3 regions of the Bacillus sp. NPDC094077 genome follow, and region 1 is predicted to be linked to each of the others. Evidence: predicted binding sites of a transcription regulator. Region 1 holds the regulator's gene; each other region holds the start of a gene.

Region 1 (3,217 bases):
CAAGATGGTTCGTAGGCTCATCGAGAATTAATAAATTTGATTTTTGCATCATAAGTTTTGCGAGAGCTAATCGAGCTTTTTGTCCACCACTAAGAGAAGATACTGGTTTTAGTACATCATCCCCTGTGAATAAAAAGTTACCGAGTATAGTGCGGATTTCTTTTTCAGGTTGCAATGGGTATTCGTCCCATAGTTCATTTAAAACTCGCTTAGAAGATGTTAAGTTGGCTTGTTCTTGATCATAATAACCAACAGATACATTTGATCCGAAAGCAACATCTCCGTGTAATAGCTGTAACTTATTCACAATGGATTTTAATAGTGTGGATTTTCCAATTCCGTTAGGTCCAACTAAGGCAACACTATCTCCGCGAGTTAAGCGCATATTTACATGCTCAATAATAGGTTCCGCATCATAGCCAATCGTTGCATCTTTTACTTGTAAAACATCATTTCCACTTTGTTTTTCGATATCGAAGTGGAAGGATGCTGACTTAGAATCACCTAATGGTCTCGTTAATAATTCCATTCTGTCTAATTGTTTACGGCGACTTTGAGCACGTTTGGTTGTAGATGCACGAGCTATATTCTTTTGAACGAATTCCTCAAGTTTAGCGATTTCATCTTGTTGTTTTTCGTAACGCTTCATTTCTTGCTCGTATAGTGCTGATTTTAAGTCTAAGTATTTACTGTAGTTACCAACAAATCGTCTGCTTTCTTTATTCGAAATTTCGTATACTTGTGTAACGAGTTTGTCTAAGAAATAACGGTCATGGGAAACGATTAAAATTGCACCAGGATAACCTTGTAAGTATTGCTCAAGCCATGTGAGTGTTTCGATGTCTAAATGGTTTGTAGGCTCGTCCAAAATAAGTAAGTCTGGTTTCGTTAATAATAATTTACCAAGAGCTAATCGTGTTTTTTGTCCACCGCTTAAAGTAGAGATTGTCGTTTGGTGCGTCTCCACAGGGAAGCCAAGACCGCTTAAGATCGAGCGGATATCTGCTTCGTACTGATAACCACCTTGATCTTTATAGTCTAATTGTAATTGATCATAATCAGCTAATAACTTTTCGTATGTAGCTGCATTTGAAAAGTTTTCTTCCTTTCCCATCTCTTGCTCTAGCCTTCGAAGTTTTGTCTCCATTTGCTGTAGGTGTGTAAAGACTGTTAACATTTCATCCCAAATTGTTAAAGTTGTTTCTAGCCCAGTATTTTGAGCTAAATACCCTATTGAGACATCTTTCGGCTTTATAATTTCACCACCATCATGAGATAGCTCACCAGCGATAATTTTTAATAATGTAGATTTTCCAGCTCCATTTCGTCCAACTAATGCGATACGATCTTTCGTTTGAACTTCCAATTTTATGTTTGCAAGAATTGTTTCTGCACCGTATAATTTCGAAAGTCCATTCACTTGTAATAAAATCAATGTTTTCACCTCAAATAATTTCTTAACTTTGCCATGTTTATATTTCTCAATCATACTAAAAATAGTGTATAGTTTAAAATACAGAGAGAATACTTCTTCTCTTTATTATACAAGGAATTTAATGAGTGCTAAACTTCTGTATTTGATTAAAGCATATGAATAAAGATAGAAAGAGAGGAGAGGTTATATGGATCAGCAAAAGATTCCACAAGCCACTGCTAAACGATTGCCTCTATACTATCGATTTATCCAAAACTTATCTCTTTCTGGTAAGCAACGTGTTTCATCAGCCGAATTGAGTGAAGCGGTAAAAGTAGATTCCGCAACAATACGAAGAGATTTTTCGTATTTTGGAGCGTTAGGGAAAAAGGGATATGGATATAACGTAAATTATTTATTATCATTTTTCCGTGAAACACTTGATCAAGATGATATAACACGTGTAGCACTTATTGGAGTAGGTAATTTAGGGACCGCTTTCTTACATTATAATTTCACGAAAAACAATAATACAAAAATTGAAATGGCGTTTGATGTTAATGAAGAGAAAGTTGGAACAGAAATCGGAGGTATTCCTGTATATCATTTAGATGAATTAGAAGAAAGATTATCAAATGATATACAAGTGGCAATATTAACAGTACCCGCTACAGTAGCACAAGCTGTAGCTGATAGGTTGGCAGAAACAAATGTGCACGGTATTTTAAACTTCACACCAGCACGATTAAATGTATCAGAGAATATTAGAATCCATCATATTGATTTGGCTGTAGAGTTACAAACGCTTGTTTACTTTTTGAAAAATTATCCACAATAAAACGCAGAGGAAGCGACCTCTGCGTTTTATTATTGTTTTTTCTTTGTGAATTTAACTAATATAAGGCGAAGTGCCAAATTAAAATCAATTGTTGCCATAACTGCAAATAGTATTGTCCACACATTCCAGATTGTATCTGTCACGTTCGTAATGGCGAAGCGTGTAAAGATACATCCAAGAAGGAAGTACAATGCAGCCATGAACAATGGTGAGTTTCTCATACAAAAAATCCTCCGATAAAGCCTTGCATTTTTTCAGCTTCTTTAATCATTTCTTGAATTTGCTCATTGCTTACTGCAATTTGAGCGACTGCAACGAATGTATTCATCGCAACATGAGCTGCAATTGGAACGATAATACGTTTCGTTTTTACATATAAAAAGGCGAATACGAGCCCCATAGCAGTGTATACCAATAAGTGAGTAAAATCAAAATGAATCGCCGCAAATACAAGGGAACTAATGATAGCAGCAATAAAGAAGTTAAACTTCTTATAAAGTGTACCAAATAAAATTTTTCTAAATACGATTTCTTCTAAAATTGGCCCTATAATAGATACAACAATAAGGAACCAAGGTGTTGTTCTTGCGATGTCCATAAGCCTTGCTGTATTTTCAGATCCAGGTTTAATACCTAGTAAATACATCTCAATCATACCAGCAATACTTTGTGAGAAAAATGCTAAGAAGAACCCGATGAAAATCCATCCAATTGTAGCTGGAACAGTAGAGCGCATTGTATCTAAATGCCTTTCACGAATATCTGTTCTAAGTAACCAAAGTACGACGCATAATGCAATAAAGAAGCTAATGATAGCCCAATGTCCAGTTATGATTTGTCCTTTTTCCTCAAGGGTCAATCCTCTATTATCATAGAGTCCTGTTTTTAGGAGAAGTGGTAATCCGACAATTCCAGATAACTGCATTAAAATGTATGTAACGATAATCCACCAATATTGTTTCTTC
Region 2 (3,217 bases), on a different contig from region 1:
ATCTTCTTATTTACTGGAAGAAGAACCCACGTTATATTACTTTCTAATCAGTCTCGTCAAAGCCATCCCAAGAAATCCAACACCCATTCCTATCAGCCATCCAGTTTGAGAACTTCCTAACATAGATCCCACTCCTCCACCAAGAAACATGCAGCCAACGAATACTAATCCTCCAATGCCCCAGTTTGGCCGATCCATAATTCAATCACACCCTTTCAATAAAATATATGTTATTAGTTAACTAAACTTTCTTGAATAAGATATGTTAATTATTTCGCTAGAGATGTTATAGTTGTTTGGCTTAGGTTTAGTAATTGTCAGGGAATTCAAAAGACGGAGATTGCCGGACTTGAAGGGATTATAGGAGGAAAAATTAATTTTTTATGTATCATAACTTAAGGGTTGTGGAACAAGTTCTTCTTCAACTAACCAGCTAATAAAGGTCTGGTGATTTTCAACAATCGGGTGCTTTAATGGAATAAAAGGAGAGTATATATTAGTCATGTATAATATGTGCTCTCCTTTATTTTTAGGGATTTTTATAATTTAAGTCTTGATAAGTAAAACTTTGGAGTTTTTAATGTTTCATATGTGCTTGTAAAGGAATGATTTCTTCTTGTTGAGCTACTGCGATTTCAGTTTCTTCTTGTTTAACATCAGGTGCTTTCTTTGTTAAGTAGTGGTATACCATACCGACAAATACGGAACCGCCAATAATGTTACCAATTGTAACAGGAATTAAGTTATGAATAGCGCCTGCAAAAGAAATTGTCTCAGGATGTGGTGATACTAAAGATAAGGCAAACAGTGATAGGTTTGCAATGCTATGCTCGTAACCAGATAAGAAGAAAGTGAAAACAAGTAGCATCATGACCATTATTTTTGCTGTATCACCTTTGACTTGGGAAGGTAAGAAGCAGGCAAGACATACAAGCCAGTTACATAAAATTGCTTTAAAGAATAATTGCGTTGTAGGTGTGTTCATCTTTCCTTCAACAACTGTATTCATTAAATGACCGTGATCAATTGCTTTGAAAATGCCAGTTGCATAAAATAGTAAGGCAAAGAATAAAGCGCCAGCTAAGTTACCTGCATAACAAGCACCCCAGTTACGAAGTGTATCAGAAATTGTTGTTTCTTTTCTTAAAGTTGCCACTGTGAAATACATTGTATTTCCAGTAAACAGTTCAGCGCCGCCATATATAATGAGTACGAGAGCAATTCCGAAAAACATAGAAGCGGTTAAATAAGTTGCTGGTGAATCTGCCATGTGAAAAAAGTTACCTAATTTAAAACATAGTACAATAATAAAACCGATATAAATACCCGCAAGTGCCGCACGTATGAAATATTGCATTGGGTTTGTATCTAGCATTTGCTTTTTGCTCTTAGCCAGTTTGACAACATAATCTAATCCTTGTTCTAGCATGAGTAATACGCTCCTTTAGTACATCTTCTATAAATACTCTTTATATGAATAAAGTACATGGAATTGTTCACAGTTTCAATAAGTTTGTGCAATGTTTCACAAAAAGGACATACATAAATGAGGAAAGCGGTTACAAAAGTAGTATAATGGAATTTTTTCTAAAAATAGAGAGGGGATTGAAAGGAGAAAAAAAGCGCTGTGATTACAGCGCTTTTTCGTCTAAATTCTTTTCTACTTTTACTTCTACTTCTTTCGAGAAGAACCAACCGCCAACTGCGATTCCGACTAATACACCCCAGAATGTAAGTTTCCATGGAGTAGATTCTGGGAATGAATGAGGCAGGACACCTAAAGCAGGGTGTGCTAGCGTATAAACTGCTAATTTCACACCAACCCAACCTACAATTAAGAATGCTGCAGTTTCAAGCCCTGGTTTACGTTTTAATATTTGTACGAAAGCAGATGCTGCAAATCGCATAATGATTAATCCGATAAGTCCACCTGCAAAAATAATAATAAATTGACCTGTATCAAGACTACCAATTGTACCTAATCCTGTTTTCGGTAAAGTCATTGCTAATGCAACAGCAGCTAAAATTGAATCAACTGCGAAGGCGATATCCGCAACTTCGACTTTAAATACAGTCCACCAGAAGTTCTCTTGTTTTTTCTCAGTTTCTTTTTCTTCTGTTTCTTCAGGCGCATTCTTTTTAACATACGTTTTAAATAAATGATTACCAGCGATAAACATAAGATAAATGGCACCAATTGCTTGGACTTGCCATACATCGACTAAGAACGAAATCATGAATAGTGATCCGAAGCGGAAAACAAACGCTCCTGCTAATCCGTAAAATAGTGCTTTTTTTCTTTTTTCTTCTGGTAAATGTTTTACCATAATTGCAAGAACGAGAGCGTTATCAGCCGCTAAAATCCCCTCTAGTGCAATTAGGATGAGTAATACCCAACCATACTCCAATAATAATGATACATCCATGTACATTCTCCTCTCATTTATATAAGTACTAAATAAGTGAAGAATTTCCCCACTATTTAGTTTCCCCATACTCCTGCCTATTAACTTTGGAAGAATTTGGAAATGGATGCAAAAAAGACCTCTGCCGTTAATAGGCAAAGGTCTTGCTAGACATATGTAATAAAAATGCCAACAAAGCCGGAAGAACTAAGTTCTACGTAATGACGACTTTGTTTCCAAGAAATATTCTTGGACGCTACTCCCCTTTGGAGATATGCTATTGTATTTTCATTATATGGATAATTTATACGGTTGTCAACCTGTTAAAATATCTTCATTTGGATATTTTATTTTCCGTTTCTTTTTACGTGCAAATGAAAAAGCCAATGTTAAAGGTCCCATTTTTCCAAAAAACATCATAAAGATAATGATGGCTTTACCGATAATAGTTAAGTGGGGCGTTAAATTCATGCTGAGGCCGACTGTTCCAAATGCTGAAAATACTTCGAAAGTACTCATCAATAGAGGAACTCGCTCAGTAATACTCAAAATTAAAATAGAAAAAAAGATAAATGAAATTGAAATAATGGTAATGGTCAATGATTTAACAATGAGAGTATCTTTAATGGATTTTTTAAACACGACAATATCATCTTGTTCTTGTAAAAATTTAAACACGCCAAAAAACATGATTAAAAATGTTGTTAACTTAATTCCACCACCAGTTGAAGCGCTGCCAGCACCAATAAACATAAGAAGCATCATTAATAGTAGGGAAGGTTTTGATAATGCAGAAATATCCACGGTATTAA
Region 3 (3,217 bases), on a different contig from region 1:
ATTAAAGAAGTAGCAGAAGTAATCAAAAAACTAACGAATTCTTCTTCAAAAATTGTACAAGTTCCTTTTGAAGAAGTATATCCACATGGTTTTGAAGAAATTCTGAATAGAAGACCAGATGTAACGAAGTTAAGAGAACTTGTTCAATTTCAAGCGAAAGTAACGTGGGAACAAGGATTGAAAGAAACTATTAAGTGGTTTCGTGAAGAAAACAATGGTTAAATCATTATCGGTTATTATTCCTGTATGTAATGAAGTAGATATGATTTCAGACGTGATTCAATCAGTAAAACCATTAAATCCAGTAGAGATTATTGTAGTAGCAAATGGTTGTAATGATGGTACAGAAGTGATTGCTGAGAACTTAGGATGTAAAGTAATTCAGCATCAAGAGTCACTTGGTAACGACGTTGGACGCGCAGTTGGCGCAAAACAAGCGATAGGTGATGTATTACTATTTATAGATGGGGATTTTGCTATTCCGACTTCAAAATTGCAATTATTCCTTAATCCGATTTTACATGACCAGGCTGACATCGTTTTAAATAATTTGGACGCATTGTTTTTAAAGAAACAAAAACCACATTCCATTACAGTATGGCGCCAAATATTAAATGCAATGTTAGAGCGCGAAGAATTAAAAATTGATTCTTTATTATCTGTACCTCATGCGTTGACGAAAGAAGTTGTACAAAGTATTGGATACGAATGTTTTGTTAATCCTATTGTGGCTCATCTACGCCTAGTACAAAGTAAATGGAGAATTAGTCGTCATTGTGCAATTGACGTTATTACCCCGAACAAATTTCGACCGACCGAGCATGCTGCATATGGCACGGATCTTTCTCAATCTGAAAAACGAATGATAGGTGATCATATAGAAGCTGTAGCGGAGCGGATAGTAGGCAGCGATGAGCGCGGAGGATATTATGATGGAAATAGGAAAAGAGAGTGTGTTTATCATACTTTAAATTTTGAAGATTTTTATCGAGGATGGGGCGTTACATCTAAGCTATATAAAGGAAAGCAATTATCGGTAATTATTCCTGTACAAGATGAAGAGAAAACAATTGGAAATGTTATAGAAGAGCTTCGTAAAATTGAACCTTTTGAAATCATCGTTGTTGTAAATGGTTCGTCAGATAAAACAGCAACAATTGCAAAAGACAAGGGAGCAACAACAATTGTATATAAAGAAGCACTTGGAAACGATGTAGGGCGTTCGCTTGGAACTTATTTTGCAAAAGGGGATATTGTGTTATTTATAGACGGTGATTTTGCTATTCCAGCTAGCGAGCTATATCCTTTTGCAAAAGCTATTGCAGATGGAAAGGATGTCGCCTTAAATGATCTAAATCACTATTTAGATTTAAGAGTACCACTTCATCTCGTAACTGCATTTAAATATGCGCTAAATTTAGCTTGTGATAGAAAAGACTTAGGGGTAGGTTCTCTTATTGCTGTACCCAATGCGTTTAGTCGGGGGTGTTTAAAAGCGATAGGATATAGATCTTTACTGTCACCTTGTGTAGCACAAGTGAAAGCTGTGCTTTCAGGATTTGAAATTGCATGTGTAAGTCGTGTTGAGGTCGATAAGATGAACCGCATTCGTCCCAGTGAACATTTCGCAAAAATAGGACATCCTCCAGCTGTGCTTCGAATTATTGGTGATCATATAGAAGGATTAGAGCAATTAATTGCATTAACAAACAGTCGTGGTAGATTCTATGATGGAAATAGAAAAAGAGATGTTTTATAGTGGTAACAAAAAAGTGTACAACATATGTACACTTTTTTGTTCTGTTATAAAAACTATAACAGATTAGGAGATAAGAGTATTACAGCTCTACAATGGGTATTGTTCTTATATTACAAAATAGGACTCGTATATAAGGATACCAAAAAAATACAATTAAAGAAAGGGTTAATTATAAAGACTTTTAAGTGAATTTAACACTATGTGCATAGTAGTTTGCTCAATATTTCACAAACATGTCACAACTATTTCGTTCACTTTCGCAAAAAAGTAGTATTCTAAGTGTGTAAGCTGTTATATAAAAAATCTTAGTCCTGTACTAATCAAAAATGGAGGAGATTAGGATGACTCAAGTATTAGAAAATGTTAAAAACGCATGGGAAAACTTTAAAGGTGAAAAATGGAAAGCAGAGATTGATGTTCGCGATTTCATTTTAAATAATGTAAACGTTTTCGAAGGGGACGAATCTTTCTTAGCGGGAGCAACTGAAGCAACGAAAAAACTTTGGGATCAAGTAATGGATTTAACAACAAAAGAACGTGAAAACGGTGGCGTTCTTGATATGGATACAAAAATTGTTTCTTCTATTACATCACATGAACCAGGATATTTAAATAAAGATATTGAAAAAGTAGTCGGTTTCCAAACTGATAAACCATTTAAACGTTCTTTACAACCATATGGTGGTATTCGTATGGCGGAACAAGCATGTGAATCTTATGGATACGAAATGGATAAAGAACTTAGTCGTATTTTTAGAGAGTGGAGAAAAACTCATAACCAAGGTGTATTCGATGCTTATACACCAGAAATGAGAAATGCACGTAAATCAGGTGTTATTACTGGTCTTCCAGATGCATACGGCCGTGGACGTATTATCGGTGACTACCGCCGAGTAGCGTTATATGGTATTGATCATTTAATTGAAGCGAAAAAAGCTGATTTATATTTAACTGGTGGTGTAATGAGCGAAGATACAATGCGTTTACGCGAAGAGTTATCTGAGCAAATGCGTGCACTTCAAGAATTAAAACAAATGGCTGCTTCTCATGGCTTTGATATTTCTAAACCAGCAACAAATGCACAAGAAGCATTCCAATGGTTATACTTCGCATATCTTGCTGCAATTAAAGAGCAAAACGGAGCTGCAATGAGTCTTGGACGTACTTCTACATTCTTAGATATTTACATTGAAAGAGATTTAGCAAATGGTACTTTAACAGAAGAAGAAGTACAAGAAATTGTGGATCACTTCATTATGAAATTACGTCTTGTGAAATTCGCAAGAACACCTGATTATAATGAACTATTCTCTGGTGATCCAACTTGGGTAACTGAATCTATCGGTGGTATTGCATTAGATGGTCGTCCATTAGTAACAAAGAACTCATTCCGTTTCTTGCATACATTAGATAATTTAGGACCGGCTCCAGAACCAAACTTAACAGTTCTTTGGTCTA

What was found. Region 1 encodes Rex, which represses fermentation and respiration genes when NADH is low (regulators of the CRP and FNR family bind a similar motif). Its sites were predicted from a motif close to TTGTGAAATATTTCACAA; they were not measured.
Region 2: ACQKNR_RS10090 (formate/nitrite transporter family protein) is a predicted target of Rex. The motif match lies at 1,514-1,531, and genes of this name have one in related genera.
Region 3: pflB (formate C-acetyltransferase) is a predicted target of Rex. The motif match lies at 1,973-1,990, and genes of this name have one in related genera.

Annotation. Positions count from the first base shown of each region.
Region 1 covers NZ_JBNNUF010000030.1:3,806-7,022, forward strand. The annotation lists gene ACQKNR_RS28145 (ABC-F family ATP-binding cassette domain-containing protein) at 1-1,435, opposite strand, end outside; gene ACQKNR_RS28150 (redox-sensing transcriptional repressor Rex) at 1,623-2,252, shown strand; gene ACQKNR_RS28155 (YdiK family protein) at 2,282-2,473, opposite strand; gene ACQKNR_RS28160 (CPBP family intramembrane glutamic endopeptidase) at 2,470-3,217, opposite strand, start outside.
Region 2 covers NZ_JBNNUF010000003.1:275,669-278,885, forward strand. The annotation lists gene ACQKNR_RS10085 (hypothetical protein) at 37-198, opposite strand; gene ACQKNR_RS10090 (formate/nitrite transporter family protein) at 578-1,429, opposite strand; gene ACQKNR_RS10095 (TerC family protein) at 1,632-2,426, opposite strand; yybP-ykoY riboswitch at 2,517-2,682, opposite strand; gene ACQKNR_RS10100 (TrkH family potassium uptake protein) at 2,721-3,217, opposite strand, start outside.
Region 3 covers NZ_JBNNUF010000009.1:29,087-32,303, reverse strand. The annotation lists gene ACQKNR_RS20100 (NAD-dependent epimerase/dehydratase family protein) at 1-222, shown strand, start outside; gene ACQKNR_RS20095 (glycosyltransferase family 2 protein) at 215-1,759, shown strand; partial or broken gene ACQKNR_RS20090 (hypothetical protein) at 1,728-1,948, shown strand; gene pflB (formate C-acetyltransferase) at 2,101-3,217, shown strand, end outside.